2 regions of the Pseudoalteromonas sp. SCSIO 43201 genome follow, and region 2 is predicted to be linked to the other one. Evidence: predicted binding sites of a transcription regulator. Region 2 holds the regulator's gene; the other holds the start of a gene.
The links. Region 2 encodes LexA, which represses DNA repair genes until DNA is damaged. Its sites were predicted from a motif close to TACTGTATNNNNATACAGTA; they were not measured.
Positions count from the first base shown of each region.

Region 1: ruvC (crossover junction endodeoxyribonuclease RuvC) is a predicted target of LexA. The motif match lies at 3,075-3,094, and genes of this name have one in related genera.

Region 1 covers NZ_CP072683.1:2,451,628-2,459,458, reverse strand. Annotated here, with positions in the region: gene J8Z24_RS10480 (M48 metallopeptidase family protein) at 1-184, opposite strand, end outside; gene J8Z24_RS10475 (DUF72 domain-containing protein) at 184-1,032, opposite strand; gene aspS (aspartate--tRNA ligase) at 1,226-3,010, shown strand; gene ruvC (crossover junction endodeoxyribonuclease RuvC) at 3,133-3,654, shown strand; gene ruvA (Holliday junction branch migration protein RuvA) at 3,657-4,274, shown strand; gene ruvB (Holliday junction branch migration DNA helicase RuvB) at 4,277-5,281, shown strand; gene tolQ (protein TolQ) at 6,717-7,421, shown strand; gene tolR (protein TolR) at 7,408-7,831, shown strand, end outside.
Region 2 covers NZ_CP072683.1:380,522-388,352, reverse strand. Annotated here, with positions in the region: gene J8Z24_RS01645 (DUF2909 family protein) at 7-309, shown strand; gene J8Z24_RS01640 (cytochrome c oxidase subunit 3) at 209-1,084, opposite strand; gene J8Z24_RS01635 (cytochrome c oxidase assembly protein) at 1,086-1,652, opposite strand; gene ctaD (cytochrome c oxidase subunit I) at 1,652-3,226, opposite strand; gene coxB (cytochrome c oxidase subunit II) at 3,226-4,368, opposite strand; gene lexA (transcriptional repressor LexA) at 4,718-5,332, opposite strand; rRNA gene rrf (5S ribosomal RNA) at 6,153-6,266, opposite strand; rRNA gene J8Z24_RS01610 (23S ribosomal RNA) at 6,380-7,831, opposite strand, start outside.

The DNA of each region.
Region 1 (7,831 bases), 1.9 Mb from region 2:
GAGTATTTTTTAAGTACTGTTGTCTTAACCCTTCGACATATTCGTAAAGCAACTTATCGTTTTTTATTTGATGTGGTTCTGGGTAACGGCTTTTGAAAAAAGTACCTAATTTCTTGTGCTCAATTAGTTGAGTTACTTGAGCTTGAACTTCTTCAGAGTAGTGTAAAAAATAGGGATGGGGCATTAAAACAGCGCCTCTTGCTTTGCTTCTTTTTCAGCGGGGAATGGATTGCTTACTTGGTGCTGCATATTCAAGTCAGCGATAAATTGTCTTGCTAAAAATGGTGCATCAAAATTATCAGCGGTATGAAAAAATACATAAGGTGATTTACCTTCGTTGAGCCACTGAGTAAGCTTTACTAACCAAGGTTGGTAAAACTCTCGATTTGACTCAAGTTTGGAGCAGCCAATAAAGCGTAGGACAGGGTTGTTCCCTGTGGCAATTGCGTGCACAGGTAATCGTGGCTTTTTTTGCTGTGCATCTATAATCGCAGGGGTACTGGCAGGCTCGCTAAAGAGTGCGCGAGTATCCATTACGATTCGGTTGTAATTATTTTCAATTAAATATTGGTTGTATCTGCGCTCAGCATCGCCCTTGCGATAAAAATCCCAATGCCGTACTTCAACACCAACAGTTAGCGATTTGGGTAGCCAAGACAAAAATTGTCGTATTTTATTTATCTGCTCTGGCGAAAACTGCGCGGGTAATTGCAGCATTAACATACCGATTTTAGGAAATAGTGGTGCCATTGTATTACACCAAGCAAGTAATTCATCTTGGCAGTGGCTAAGTGCCATTTCGTGACTAAATCGCTTTGGGATCTTAAACGTAAAACGAAAATCATCAGGTACTTGCTCAAGCCATTTTAGTACTGTTTGTGGGTTAGGATCGGCATAAAAAGTAGTATTCCCTTCAACACTATTAAACACTTGACCATACTCTTTGAGCATATTTGTGGCATTGCAGTGCGTGCTAAAAACGCGACCCTTCCAATGTGTGCTGCTCCATTGTGGACAACCCAGATACAACATATCAAATAAAATACCAATTAAATGTGCCAATAGTGTATCAGATCTTAGATTGAGGATGACAATGCAGCGTATTTTTATATAATTGTCGGTTATTGAAAACGAGTCTTAGCGACTGCCTTACCAATAGTGTGAATTCATATTGTGTGGTGAGAAATGATTAGTCGTAAGAGCAAACTGGACTGACAGGAATTTTATGCGCTCTATATACTGCGGAAAACTAAATAAGAGCCATGTAGATCAGGAAGTTGAACTATGTGGTTGGATCAATAAACGTCGTGACCTTGGCGGCCTAATCTTTGTTGACTTAAGAGACAGAGAAGGACTTGTGCAAGTGGTATTCGATCCAGAAGTGGAAGGCTTAATGGATAAAGCGAATACGTTGCGCCAAGAGTTCTGTGTTCAGATCAAAGGGGTTGTCCGTGCGCGTCCTGAAAGCCAAGTGAATAAAGACATGGCGACAGGTGAAGTTGAAATACTCGGTACGGGTCTGACGATCATCAATCGTTCAGAGCCTTTACCGCTTGATTTTAACCAACAAAACTCGGAAGAGCGTCGTCTTAAATATCGCTACTTAGACCTACGTCGTCTTGAAATGAGCGACCGCATCAAAATGCGTGCAAAAGCTAGTAGTTTCGTTCGTCGCTTCTTAGATGAAAACGAATTTTTAGATATCGAAACACCAGTACTGACAAAAGCAACACCTGAAGGCGCACGTGATTACTTAGTGCCTAGCCGTGTGCATAAAGGCAGCTTTTACGCGTTGCCTCAGTCACCGCAGCTATTTAAACAGTTGTTGATGATGTCTGGTTTTGATCGTTACTACCAAATCGTTAAGTGTTTCCGTGACGAAGATTTGCGTGCAGACCGCCAGCCAGAATTCACTCAGATCGATATCGAAACGTCATTCATGAGTTCAGACCAAGTACGTGGCGTTACAGAGAAGATGGTTCGCGAAATGTGGCAATCTTTCTTAGACGTTGACTTAGGCGAGTTTCCAGTGATGCCTTACAGCGAAGCGATGAGTAAATATGGTTCAGATAAACCAGATTTACGTAATCCACTTGAACTGATCGATGTCGCTGACATTGTAAAAGATGTTGAGTTTAAAGTACTAAGTGGCCCTGCAAATGACGAAAAAGGTCGTGTAGCTGTGCTATCCGTACCTGGTGGGGCACAACTTTCTCGTAAGCAAATTGATGAGTACACTAAATTTGTAGGCATCTATGGCGCTAAAGGCTTAGCATGGATGAAAGTGAACGACCGTGATGCTGGTATCGAAGGCGTACAGTCGCCAATTGCTAAGTTCTTGAACGAAGAAGTGATCAATGCACTGCTTGAGCGCACAGGCGCAAACACAGGTGACATTATTCTCTTTGGCGCAGACAAGCGTAATACTGTAAACGAAGCCATGGGCGCGCTACGCCTTAAGATTGGTCTTGATTTAGAAATTACAGACTTATCAAAGTGGGCACCACTTTGGGTTGTTGACTTCCCTATGTTTGAAGAAGACGACGAAGGTAACTTACACGCTGTGCACCATCCATTTACAGCACCGAAAGGCGTCAGTGCGGCAGAGCTTGAAGCAAACCCAGCAGGTACGCTTTCTGATGCTTATGATATGGTACTTAATGGCTATGAAGTTGGTGGCGGTTCGGTTCGTATCCACAACAATGAAATGCAGCAGGCTGCCTTTAGAATTTTAGGTATTGAAGAAGCTGAGCAGCAAGAGAAGTTTGGCTTCTTATTGGATGCACTAAAATATGGCACTCCACCACATGCCGGCCTTGCGTTTGGTCTTGATCGTTTGGTGATGTTACTGTGTGGCACAGATAATATTCGTGATGTGATTGCATTCCCGAAAACAACTCAGGCATCATGTTTGATGACTGATGCGCCAAGCCCTGCAAACCCAGATGCACTTAAAGAGCTTGCTATTTCAGTTGAAAAGCAGCTTGCCGAGCAAAATGCAGACGAATAACATTTCAGCACAAATATAAACAGGCGACTAAGGTCGCCTTTTTTGATCTTATGTACTAGCTTATAACTGGTAATCTATACAGTATTTTGGCATTATAACCAAAAAACAAAGAGACAATGCTTTTGGCTGTCATTTTAGGAATTGATCCGGGTTCACGATTTACTGGATATGGCGTGATTGCTCACCAGGGCGCAAAGTTCCAATATTTGGGAAGCGGCTGCATTAAAGTGGGTGAACATGAATTTCCCATCCGCTTAAAAATGATCTATCAAGGGATCACCCAACTGATAGAGCAGTTTTCGCCTAGTGATTTTGCAATTGAACAAGTGTTTGTTGCACACAACCCAAGCTCTGCGCTAAAGCTTGGTCAAGCCCGAGGAGCGGCCATCGTGGCAGCGACAATGCAGTCGGTTAATGTCAGCGAGTATTCTGCAAGGCAAATTAAACAAGCGGTTGCAGGGACAGGTGGCGCAGATAAAAACCAAGTACAAGAGATGGTTAAGCGCATTCTAAAGCTGCCAGGCACGCCTCAAGCTGACGCCGCTGATGCCTTAGCTGTAGCAATTTGTCATGCCCACTCAAGGCAAAATTTAATAAAGATGGCCGGAGCCGCACGTAAAACAGTAAGAGGAAGGTTAAGATAACTATGATTGGAAAGTTAAGCGGTACACTGTTAGAAAAACAGCCTCCAGAAATACTAATCGACGTTGCAGGTGTTGGGTACGAAGTGCAAATGCCAATGACCTGCTTTTACGAGCTACCAAATGTGGGAGAAGCAGTCTCGGTGTTTACCCATTTTGTCGTTCGTGAAGACGCACAATTGTTATTTGGTTTTAATAGTAAGATAGCACGAGCGCTGTTTAGAACCTTAATTAAAGCAAATGGCGTAGGACCCAAACTTGGGCTTGCGATTTTATCGGGCATGTCGGCAGAGCAATTCGTTAGTTGTGTTAATCAAGGTGATGCGACAACTTTGGTTAAAATTCCAGGTGTTGGTAAGAAGACCGCTGAGCGTTTAGTACTTGAGATGAAAGACAAGTTAAAAGACTTTGGCAATGACTTGCTCACACCATTTAGTGATGCTGCTGTACTTGCTCCGCAAGAAAACCCAACGGTAAGCGACACCCCGTCAGATGAAGCGATTGCGGCATTAATGGCATTAGGGTATAAACAAGTTCAAGCACAAAAAGCGGTAAAAGCCGTGAACAAAGAAGGCATGACGACAGAGAGTATCATCAAAGATGCTCTTAAATCGATGATGTAACTATGATTGAAGCAGATAGATTAATTGAGCCTGAGATCCAAGGTAATGAAGACGTAGTAGATAGGGCGATTAGGCCTAAATTACTAAACGATTATACCGGTCAGCCGCATGTTAAAAAGCAAATGGAAATCTTTATTGCAGCAGCGCGCTCAAGGCAAGAAGCGTTAGACCACTTACTGATTTTTGGCCCGCCAGGTTTAGGGAAAACGACGCTTGCGAACATTGTTGCAAACGAGCTTGAGGTCAATATTAAAACTACCTCTGGGCCGGTGCTTGAAAAGGCAGGTGATCTTGCTGCGTTACTGACTAACCTTGAAGAAGGTGATGTGTTATTTATTGATGAGATCCATCGTTTAAGCCCTCAGGTGGAAGAAATTCTTTATCCTGCGATGGAAGATTACCAATTGGACATCATGATAGGAGAAGGTCCAGCTGCACGTTCAATTAAACTGGATTTACCGCCTTTTACTCTAGTAGGGGCTACGACACGCGCTGGTTCTTTGACCTCACCATTGAGAGACCGTTTTGGCATTGTACAGCGTTTAGAGTTTTACTCGGTTGCAGACTTATCTTCGATTGTTACTCGCTCAGCGTATCACTTAAATCTAGAGATCACCGAATCTGGTGCGACAGAAGTTGCTCGTCGTGCGCGAGGTACACCACGGATCGCAAATCGTTTATTGCGTCGAGTCAGAGACTTTGCTGAAGTAAAAGGGGATGGCTCTATCACTGAAGAGATTGCCCACTTAGCACTGGATATGGTTGATGTTGATAAATGCGGATTTGATTATATGGATCGCAAATATCTGCTGGCAATCATTGAAAAGTTTACCGGTGGCCCGGTGGGGCTCGATAACCTCGCGGCGGCAATCGGAGAAGAAAAAGAGACCATCGAAGATGTCATTGAACCATTTTTGATCCAACAAGGTTTTATTCAACGTACGCCAAGAGGGCGTATTGTTTCAGATAAAGCGTATTTGCATTTTGATTTGTCTAAGCCTGAGTAATTTAGCTTTGGGCTAAGCAGATATCTTGACATAATGAGGTGAAGGAACGGCGATGTTTCTCACCTGTTATTCCCTAGCAAATAGCGAACCTGCACTCAGTAATTCTTTATTCAAGCCCTAAGTTATTTATACATTACTTTACGTGGCCGTTTTCTCTCTAACATGAATAGCCGCGCAAATCCCCTATCATTTCAAAGCGTAAGCTCAGGCTATTCATTTCCTGACAATTCAAGCAAGGTTCATGACGACATGGTTAATCTAATTCAGCAATGTAGATTAACCCAAATTTGTTTTAATGCTAGCTCGATATGACGGAGAAAGATTAATACCACCGACATTAAAATTTGCTATGTGAAACAACTAAATAACCTGAGCTGCGGATAATTAATGCCTTTCTAGCATCCAGTTTTAGCGCTAACTGCTAGCTATTGGTGCGTAAATTCGCCTTGCCTACAGGATGTAGGTACTTTAGCGAGAGCAGGACGCGGGAGTGGTGTTTTCCCTAAAACTCTCTGGCTAGATAAGGAAAAAACTAAGTTGTGATTTAGCAACAATGAGTTGGAGCATTCCTTATCCAGACCTCAGGTTAAATCGTAAACCTTTTATCTTACCTTGATTGGCTGGTACGTTGATGATAGCAGGGCATATGAGTGGGTTATCAACAAGGTTTTCTCGCCTCAAAATAGATTACTTAATTAAGATAATTGGTATTAGAATTGAGCTCTGAATTTTTGGCAAAAAAAAGCCCGCACATAAATGCGGGCAAAACAACAAGTTGAAGGAAGTAATCCAGGGAACAGATGATCAACTTTGGGTTTTATCCGCAAAGTGTTCCATCTAAGCAATACGAAAAATCAGAATCCTATTGCAAGTAACTGTGCTTGCTGAAACTTCAGCTGCTCGCTCAGTACAGGGTGTATATTAAAGAGGTTTTGACTTTTCATCAAACTAGAAAAATTCTTTTTTCGGATTAAAAAAACTAATCCTGCTGTTTTTCATTAGTTCGAAATTCAACCGTATGATCAGAGTTTGATTTTTTTAAGTGTTTGTAATATATAGGTTTGTTCTATATTCATACAAAGTGTGAATATTAGATAATTTGTTGTTAATTGGTAAGACCAATCTGTTTTTTGAGGTTTTATTCTATATTTGTGCATAAAAGCAGTGTTTTATGCAGTTTTTAATCATATTTACAACCAGTAGGTCAGGGAGCTAAAACCATAGAAAAAGTATGAAATAGAAGGACAGTAAGGATTTGAGTTATTTATCGTCAAATACAATGAATTCGCAGTATTGAGATTGTAAGGTATTTACAGTGTGGTTAAACTAGCTGAACCTTTTGGTAGTAGTTCTAGTCTATCACTAGATGCAGCCTCTAAGCGCTCAATAATATAAATGGCTACCATCGCCGAAACACTTTTGGGAGTATAATAACGTGGAATCGGGACTAAATTTTGTCGATTTAATTTTAAAAGCCAGTTTTTTAGTACAACTTGTGATGTTGACTCTGGTTGGTCTATCAATTGCTTCTTGGGCAATTATCTTTCAGCGCAAAACCATTATTTCGCAAGCCCAAAGCCAGTCAAAGAATTTCGAGCAAAAGTTTTGGTCAGGTATGGATCTAAGTAAGCTCTATAATGAAATCACCGCAAGAGCTGGAACAGCTTCTGGGTTAGAGGCGCTATTTGTGTCGGGCTTCAAAGAATTTGCAAAGCATAAAAAAGGTAATATTCAATCGCCTTCAATTGTGCTGGAGGGCACCCACAGGTCAATGCGAGTTGCGCTTTCCCGAGAGGTTGAAAAGTTAGAGTCCAGCCTTTCTTTTCTTGCAACAGTCGGTTCAATAAGCCCGTATATTGGCTTGTTTGGTACTGTGTGGGGAATTATGAACGCTTTTATTGCCTTGGGCGAAGTCAAACAAGCCACGCTGCAAATGGTTGCTCCAGGTATCGCTGAGGCGCTGATTGCAACGGCAATGGGCTTATTTGCCGCAATTCCGGCTGTGATGGCTTATAACCGCTTTGCGAAAAATGTTGAAAAGTTAGAAAACCAATACATCAACTTTATGGAAGAGTTTGCCAATATTCTTTATCGTCAAGCAGCAACACAAGTAGAGGCTAAGCAAAATGTATCAGCGTAAGAAGCGCCGTCCCGTAGCGGAAATTAACGTCGTTCCTTATATAGATGTCATGTTGGTGTTGTTGATCATTTTTATGGCTACAGCGCCGCTGATCCAGCACGGCGTAAAAGTAGATCTTCCTCAAATGGAGGAATCTGAATTAGTTGAAACTAAGGACTCGCCTCCTATTATTGCGACGATTGATGCCGAAGGCCGCTACTTTGTTACAGTGGGTACTGATCCTGAAGCACCAATGGATGCTGTAGAAGTTGCTGCAGTTATTAAGCTTAAGCTCGAACAAAACCCCGATACTCCAGTAATGATAAAAGGCTCAGGAAAAGTGTCTTATCAAGAAGTACTTTATCTGATGGACTTTTTGAAAAAGGCGGGAGTGCCTTCTGTTGGGTTAATGACGAAATCGTTTGAGGATG
Region 2 (7,831 bases):
CTCCTTATGATTAAAATTATTATCGTAGTACTTCTGCTATTTATTTTTCTTAGTTTATTTAAAGCGATGTTCGTCATGCTCAAATCAGGGCAACAAGGGTCAATGGCAAAGCAGCTATTAAATCGAGTATATGCCTCTATAGCTGTGATTCTTATTATTTGTCTGGCTGCTCAGTTTGATTTAATCAAATTACATTCGTCGCCTATTTCTACAACACATAAACAAATACAAACAAACACAGCCACACCACATCAACAAAGTGCCAATACCAAGCACCAGCCTGAAACGCAAAGTGATTTTTCGCACTAAAGTGCCCTTTCAGAACTCTCACCCATATCACAAATAAAATTATCGCCCCAAGCGTGACATGAACTCCATGAAATCCAGTTAGTAAAAAGAAGGTGTTGCCATAAACTCCAGATTGAAGAGTTAAACCAAGTTCTTGATAGGCATGAATATACTCTTCAACCTGTAGAGTTAAAAAGCCAATACCAAGCAGTACCGTTAACCCTAAAAAGGCTTTTACTTTTGCCCTTTGATCTTTTTCTAGGGCAACATGTGCCAAACTTAACGTTATTGAAGAGGCGAGCAGTATGATGGTGTTGATCAATGGTAAGCCCTGCCACCCCATGGCTTGTGTTACCGTTCCATCAGGCGTTGTTAATAGTGGCCACGCGGCTTCAAACTGAGGCCATAGCACTTCGTTTGTGCTCACATTATTACTTGCTCCACCTAACCAAGGAACAGCTATCATGCGTGCATAAAACAGCGCGCCAAAGAAAGCACCAAAAAACATTATTTCGGAAAAAATAAACCAACCCATCCCTTGTTTAAACGAGCGATCCATTTGCTCTGAATACAATCCAGCTTGGGATTCTTGAATTACGTTTCTAAACCAACCAAAAATCATATAGATCAGCGTAGCGATACCTACAAGTAACAGGATTGCGCCACTATTGTTCGGGGAGTCAAGTTGAATGATTGTAAGCGCGCAGCCCACTGCGATAAAAAAGAGCGCAAAAGCGCCAACAATAGGCCAAGGGCTTTGCTCTGGAACGTAGTATTTTTCTTGTTCATGGTTCATGTTAGAACTCCTTTAGAGCGACTAACTGGCCCAACTGCACATTTTGTGTCTGGCTTACTCGCTCTGTAATATCAAATAACGTGTATGAAAGCGTTAGTTCTTCCACATCATCAGGCAGTTCTGTATCTACATAAAACCTCAATACAAACTCAACCTCTTCTTTACCCTTCATTGGTTGTTGGTCGAAGCAAAAACAGGCCATTTTATGTAAATACTTGGCAGCTTTCCCCGGAGATACAGAGGGAATTGCTTGTAAAATCCGATCACTGTCACTGATATTCTTTGCAATAAACTTCACGTCTGTTAATTTTCCGGGTTGCACACTGACAAAGTGTTGAGCTGCATCAACCTTAAATGGTGCATGACCCTGGCTATGTGTTGTGAAACTTACCTCAACTTGACGGCTATCAATAATAGCCTCGCTTTGCTCTGCCACTTTCATCGAAGGTTTTCCATTGAGTCCTGTTACATCACAAAATACGTCGTAAAGTGGGACTAATGCAAAAGCAAAAGCAAACATGCCCAGAGTCAGCAGTAGAAGCTTTCTAAGGAGGCGTCCATGTTGCATTACTTGACCTCCGGTGGAGTAGAAAATGTATGATATGGCGCAGGTGATGGTACTTCCCACTCAAGGCCTTCAGCTCCATCCCACACTTTACCGGGCACCTGCTCACCTCCTTTGGCACACTTATACACAACAGCCACGAATAATAGTTGTGATAAACCAAAAGCAAAGCCACCAATGCTGATAATGGCATTAAAATCAGCGAACTGAAGTGCATAATCAGGTATTCGTCGAGGCATTCCTGCCAAGCCAACAAAGTGCATGGGAAAAAACAATACATTGACACTCACAAGAGATAGCCAAAAGTGCAGTTTTGCTAGTTTGATATCAAACATGTTGCCAGTCCATTTCGGCAGCCAATAATAAGCAGCAGCCATAATAGAGAACACGGCACCTGTTACTAGCACATAATGGAAGTGTGCAACGACAAAGTAGGTATCGTGATATTGAAAATCAGCAGGCGTAATCGCTAACATAAGTCCGGAAAAGCCACCTATCGTGAATAGCACAATAAAAGCGATAGAAAAGAGCATGGGTACTTCAAAGCTGATTGCCCCTCGCCACATAGTCGCGACCCAATTAAATACTTTTACCCCTGTAGGTACAGAAATCAACATTGTCGCATACATAAAGAAAAGCTCACCTGCTAGCGGCATTCCTGTCGTGAACATATGATGAGCCCACACAACAAAAGAAAGTAAAGCAATCGAGGCTGTGGCGTATACCATTGAAGCATAGCCAAATAGTTTCTTTCTAGAAAAGGTAGGCACTATCGTGGAGATAATCCCAAAGGCGGGTAGTATCATAATATATACTTCAGGGTGACCAAAGAACCAGAATATGTGTTGAAACATAACAGGATCACCACCACCTGCGGCATCAAAAAAGCTCGTACCGAAGAACTTATCAGTTAACACCATGGTGACAGCACCAGCCAAAACAGGCATAACTGCAATTAGTAAAAATGCAGTTATAAGCCAAGTCCATACAAATAGTGGTAGCTTCATCCATGTCATACCTGGCGCTCGAAGGTTCACTATAGTAACGATGACATTAATAGCGCCCATTATTGAGCTTATCCCCATTATATGAACTGAAAATACAAAAAACGCCGTATTATCATTACTGTAGGTTGTAGATAGTGGTGCGTAAAAAGTCCATCCAAAAGCAGGCCCCCCTCCTTCTAGAAACAAAGACATGAGCAAAATGGCAAACGCAAAAGGTAAGATCCAGAAGCTCCAGTTATTCATTCTTGGAAGCGCCATGTCTGGAGCTCCGATCATCATCGGGATCATCCAATTGGCAAGCCCCGTAAATGCCGGCATCACTGCACCAAATACCATGATCAAGCCGTGAATGGTCGTCATTTGGTTAAAAAAATGCGGATCGACTAACTGTAATCCTGGCTGAAATAGTTCAGCCCGTATCACCATCGCCATTGCACCACCAATCAAAAACATGGTCAGTGAGAATAATAGGTAAAGCGTGCCGATATCTTTATGATTGGTTGTAAAAAGCCAGCGTTTTAGGCCTTTAGGAGTTCCATGATTTGAATGTTCTTCTACTATAGCACTCATTACTTGGCCTCCTCTAAGGCATCAATTTCTTGCTGAATTTGACTCGGCTGGATCACCTCTCCTGTGTCATTACCCCAGCTATTCCTTTTATAAGTGATGACTCCTGCAATTTGTTTAATCGTTAATTGCTTTGCAAATGCTTGCATAGCAGTACCAGGACGACCAAGCAGAAGGATGTCAATGTGTGGTTTAAGATCACCTATGACAACTTCACTCCCCTTCATAGCGGGGAAGACGCCAGGTAAGCCAAGCCCAGTTGGCTGGTGACAAGCAGCACAATATGCCATGTAGGTTTGTTCGCCGACCTCCATTAACTCTTCTTTCGATAAAATTTGCTCTGCCACCGCCTGTGATTCTGCTGCAGCTTTTGCTTTGGCGGCTTTAGCATCATCGAGCCACACCTCAAAGTTTTCAGGGCTTACAGCTTCTACCACCACAGGCATAAATCCGTGATCTTTTCCACAGAGCTCTGCGCATTGCCCTCTGTAGATTCCTTCCTCATTAACTTTGGTCCATGCTTCATTGATAAAGCCCGGATTAGCGTCTTTCTTAACAGCAAAATCAGGTACCCACCATGAGTGAATAACGTCATCTGACGTCATTAAAAAGCGAACTTTCCTATCAGTTGGGATCACTAAATGGTTATCAACTTCCAAAAGATAATTGTCATTTTTATCTTGCAGATCATTGATTTCATCTCTTGGTGTAGATAGTAAAGAGTAAAATTCAACATCATGTCCCATATACTCGTAATGCCACTTCCACTGTGAACCTGTTACCTTAATAGTTAGATCAGCTTTGCTTGTATCTTCCATCGCAATAAGCGTTTTCGTAGCTGGGATAGCCATTCCTATCAGTATCAGAAAGGGGATTGTGGTCCAAAGAATTTCAACTTTAGTACTTTCGTGAAATTGAGCTGCGACAGCCCCTGTTGATTTACGGTGCTTGAGTAATGCCCAGAACATCACTCCAAACACTATAACTCCTATCACACAACATATAAGGAAAATAGTCATGTGGAGCTCATATACTTGATGGCTAATGTCTGTTACGCCCTGCCTCATATTGTAATCACTATTCGCAAGTGATGGCATGACGATTAGCACGGTGACAAATGCTACAACTAATCGACAAATTTTCATTTGACGTCTCCTTCAAGGCAGCGCTTAGCCCCTTTTGTTATTATCGGATGACTGTCATATTGTCTATTGGTACATAGACTTACTGCACGACTCTTAACCAAATAGTCAAGAAATTTACAAAACGCAAGATTTTAGGAAAAGATGCCAGTTAGAAGTGTTTTTATAGCTATGAACTAATAAATGTAAGAAGGCAAAGTATTATGTAGAATTATCAAAGTAGTAAACTAACCTAAGAGTAGCTATATTTGACCCCAGCCGAGGGCAATATTAGCAATACTTTAGATAAGCAATAAAAAAGGCGTTTATCTAGAGCGTAACACCATTTAATTAGTGCTACGCTCAACTTAAGTTACATCCAGTCGGCGTTTCTGATGACACCCACTGCAAGCCCTTCAATAGAAAAGTTCTGATGTTCAAGATCAACCTCAATAGCTTGAAACTCTTCATTTTCTGCATGAAGTAAAATCTTTTTGCCTTTTTTCTCTAGGCGCTTAACTGTCACGTCTTCCTCTACACGCGCCACTATTACTTGACCATTATCAGCTACCTGAGTCTTATGCACAGCAAGCAAATCCCCATCCATGATCCCAATGTTCTTCATGCTCATACCACTAACCCTAAGTAAATAGTCCGCATGAGGCTTAAAGAAGCTAGCATCTACATTGAAATGACTTTCAACGTGTTGTTCTGCAAGAATGGGTTCTCCAGCAGCTACCCTGCCGATGATTGGCAACCCTAACTGTTCTGGTTCATCCTCAACCAACCTAATACCTCGACTAGCTCCAGGAACCATTTCTATAACCCCCTTCTTGGCAAGTGCTTTAAGGTGCTCCTCTGCTGCATTTGCACTTTTAAAGCCTAACGCATCAGCGATTTCAGCTCTAGTCGGGGGCATGCCAGTATCCTTAATGAATACTTTAATCAGTTCAAAGACTTGCTCTTGTCGTTTAGTTAAAGGTCGCATCAACTGGTATTCCATACAGTATTATATTTACTGTAAGTATATACAGCTGAGAAAAAATCGCAATGTTTGTTTATTCTTATAAATTAAGTTTACAGCCTTAGTAAGGTATGTAAAAAATCCAATAAAGAGAAAGAGTTAAATTTACTTTCCTTAAGGAAAGTAAATTATAAGCTGATAGATAAGTCGAAGAGAGAAGTTTTAAGTAGAGCAACGTCAAAACTGAGTAAGGAGTTTTCTCAAACCCTCGGCGGGTAAACCGCCTCCTACCAGTGCAGCACTTTATTGATATTGTGGTGGGAGCGAGTTTACCTCGTGATGTTACAAAGTAGGATGTTTTATTCTTTTTGTTTGATAGACCTAACAGCTCGGCGGGTAAACCGCCTCCTACCAGTTCAGCACTATGTTGATGTTGTGGTGGGAGCGAGTTTACCTCGCGAGGTGTTGATTGCTTTGTAATGTGTTGATTGCTTTTCGAGGTGTTGATTATCTTGTGAGATTTTCTTTTCAAATCCCACATAGCAAAAAACCCGTCGCATTGCTGCAACGGGTTTCTCTAATAAGTCCCTGGCTCGCTACGAAGTAGGATGTTCTACTTTCACATGGGAAGCCCACACTATCATTGACCGGGGCCGACCCTTCGCGGGGCTCGCCTTCGGCTGTTTTGTTTCACTTCTGAGTTTGGGTGACAAGAAACCGAAGTAACGCTTCCAGTTCGAGGAAGTGAGCGCATGGATACGCGAAGGGGAAATACTACATGGAAGTACTTTACTACAAATGCAAAAAACCCGTCGCATTGCTGCAACGGGTTTCTCTAATAAGGCCCTGGCGATGTTCTACTTTCACATGGGAAGCCCACACTATCATCGACGCTGTTTTGTTTCACTTCTGAGTTCGGCATGGGGTCAGGTGGTTCCAAAACGCTATAGTCACCAGGAAATTCTGTTCATTAATGAAGTATCCTTCATTAATATAAATCTGGAAAAAGCTATTAAATTCTTTGTCTACTTCAGTCTATTAACTTCTGTCGCTAAACCACTTTGGCGTTGTATGGTTAAGCCTCACGGGTAATTAGTACGAGTTAGCTTAATGCCTCACAGCACTTCCACATCTCGCCTATCAACGTTGTAGTCTTCAACGGCCCTTCAGTTGACTCTAAGTCAAAGTGAGAACTCATCTCGAGGCTCGCTTCCCGCTTAGATGCTTTCAGCGGTTATCGATTCCGAACGTAGCTACCGGGCAATGCAATTGGCATCACAACCCGAACACCAGCGGTTCGTCCACTCCGGTCCTCTCGTACTAGGAGCAGCCCCTCTCAATTCTCAAACGCCCACGGCAGATAGGGACCGAACTGTCTCACGACGTTCTAAACCCAGCTCGCGTACCACTTTAAATGGCGAACAGCCATACCCTTGGGACCGACTTCAGCCCCAGGATGTGATGAGCCGACATCGAGGTGCCAAACACCGCCGTCGATATGAACTCTTGGGCGGTATCAGCCTGTTATCCCCGGAGTACCTTTTATCCGTTGAGCGATGGCCCTTCCATTCAGAACCACCGGATCACTATGACCTACTTTCGTACCTGCTCGACGTGTCTGTCTCGCAGTTAAGCTTGCTTCTACCATTACACTAACCGTACGATGTCCGACCGTACTTAGCAAACCTTCGTGCTCCTCCGTTACTCTTTGGGAGGAGACCGCCCCAGTCAAACTACCCACCAGGCACTGTCCTCAACCCCGATTCAGGGGCCTAAGTTAGAACATCAACACTACAAGGGTGGTATTTCAAGGTCGGCTCCACACAAACTAGCGTCTGCGCTTCAAAGCCTCCCACCTATCCTACACATGTAGGGTCAATGTTCAGTGCCAAGCTGTAGTAAAGGTTCACGGGGTCTTTCCGTCTAGCCGCGGGTACACAGCATCTTCACTGCGATTTCAATTTCACTGAGTCTCGGGTGGAGACAGCGTGGCCATGGTTACACCATTCGTGCAGGTCGGAACTTACCCGACAAGGAATTTCGCTACCTTAGGACCGTTATAGTTACGGCCGCCGTTTACCGGGGCTTCGATCAAGAGCTTCGCCTAAGCTAACCCCATCAATTAACCTTCCGGCACCGGGCAGGTGTCACACCGTATACGTCATCTTACGATTTTGCACAGTGCTGTGTTTTTAATAAACAGTCCCAGCCACCTGGTCACTGCGGCTCTCGCCTGCTTACGACGCGAAGTCTTCACAAGTAAGAGCGTACCTTCTCCCGAAGTTACGGTACAATTTTGCCTAGTTCCTTCACCCGAGTTCTCTCAAGCGCCTTAGTATTCTCTACCTGACCACCTGTGTCGGTTTAGGGTACGATTCAGTATGAACTGAAGCTTAGAGGCTTTTCCTGGAAGTAGGGCATCAACAACTTCACCACCGTAGTGGCTCGTCTCGACTCTCAGCCTTAGCAACCCGGATTTTCCTAAGTCGCCAGCCTACAGCCTTTCACATGGACAACCAACGC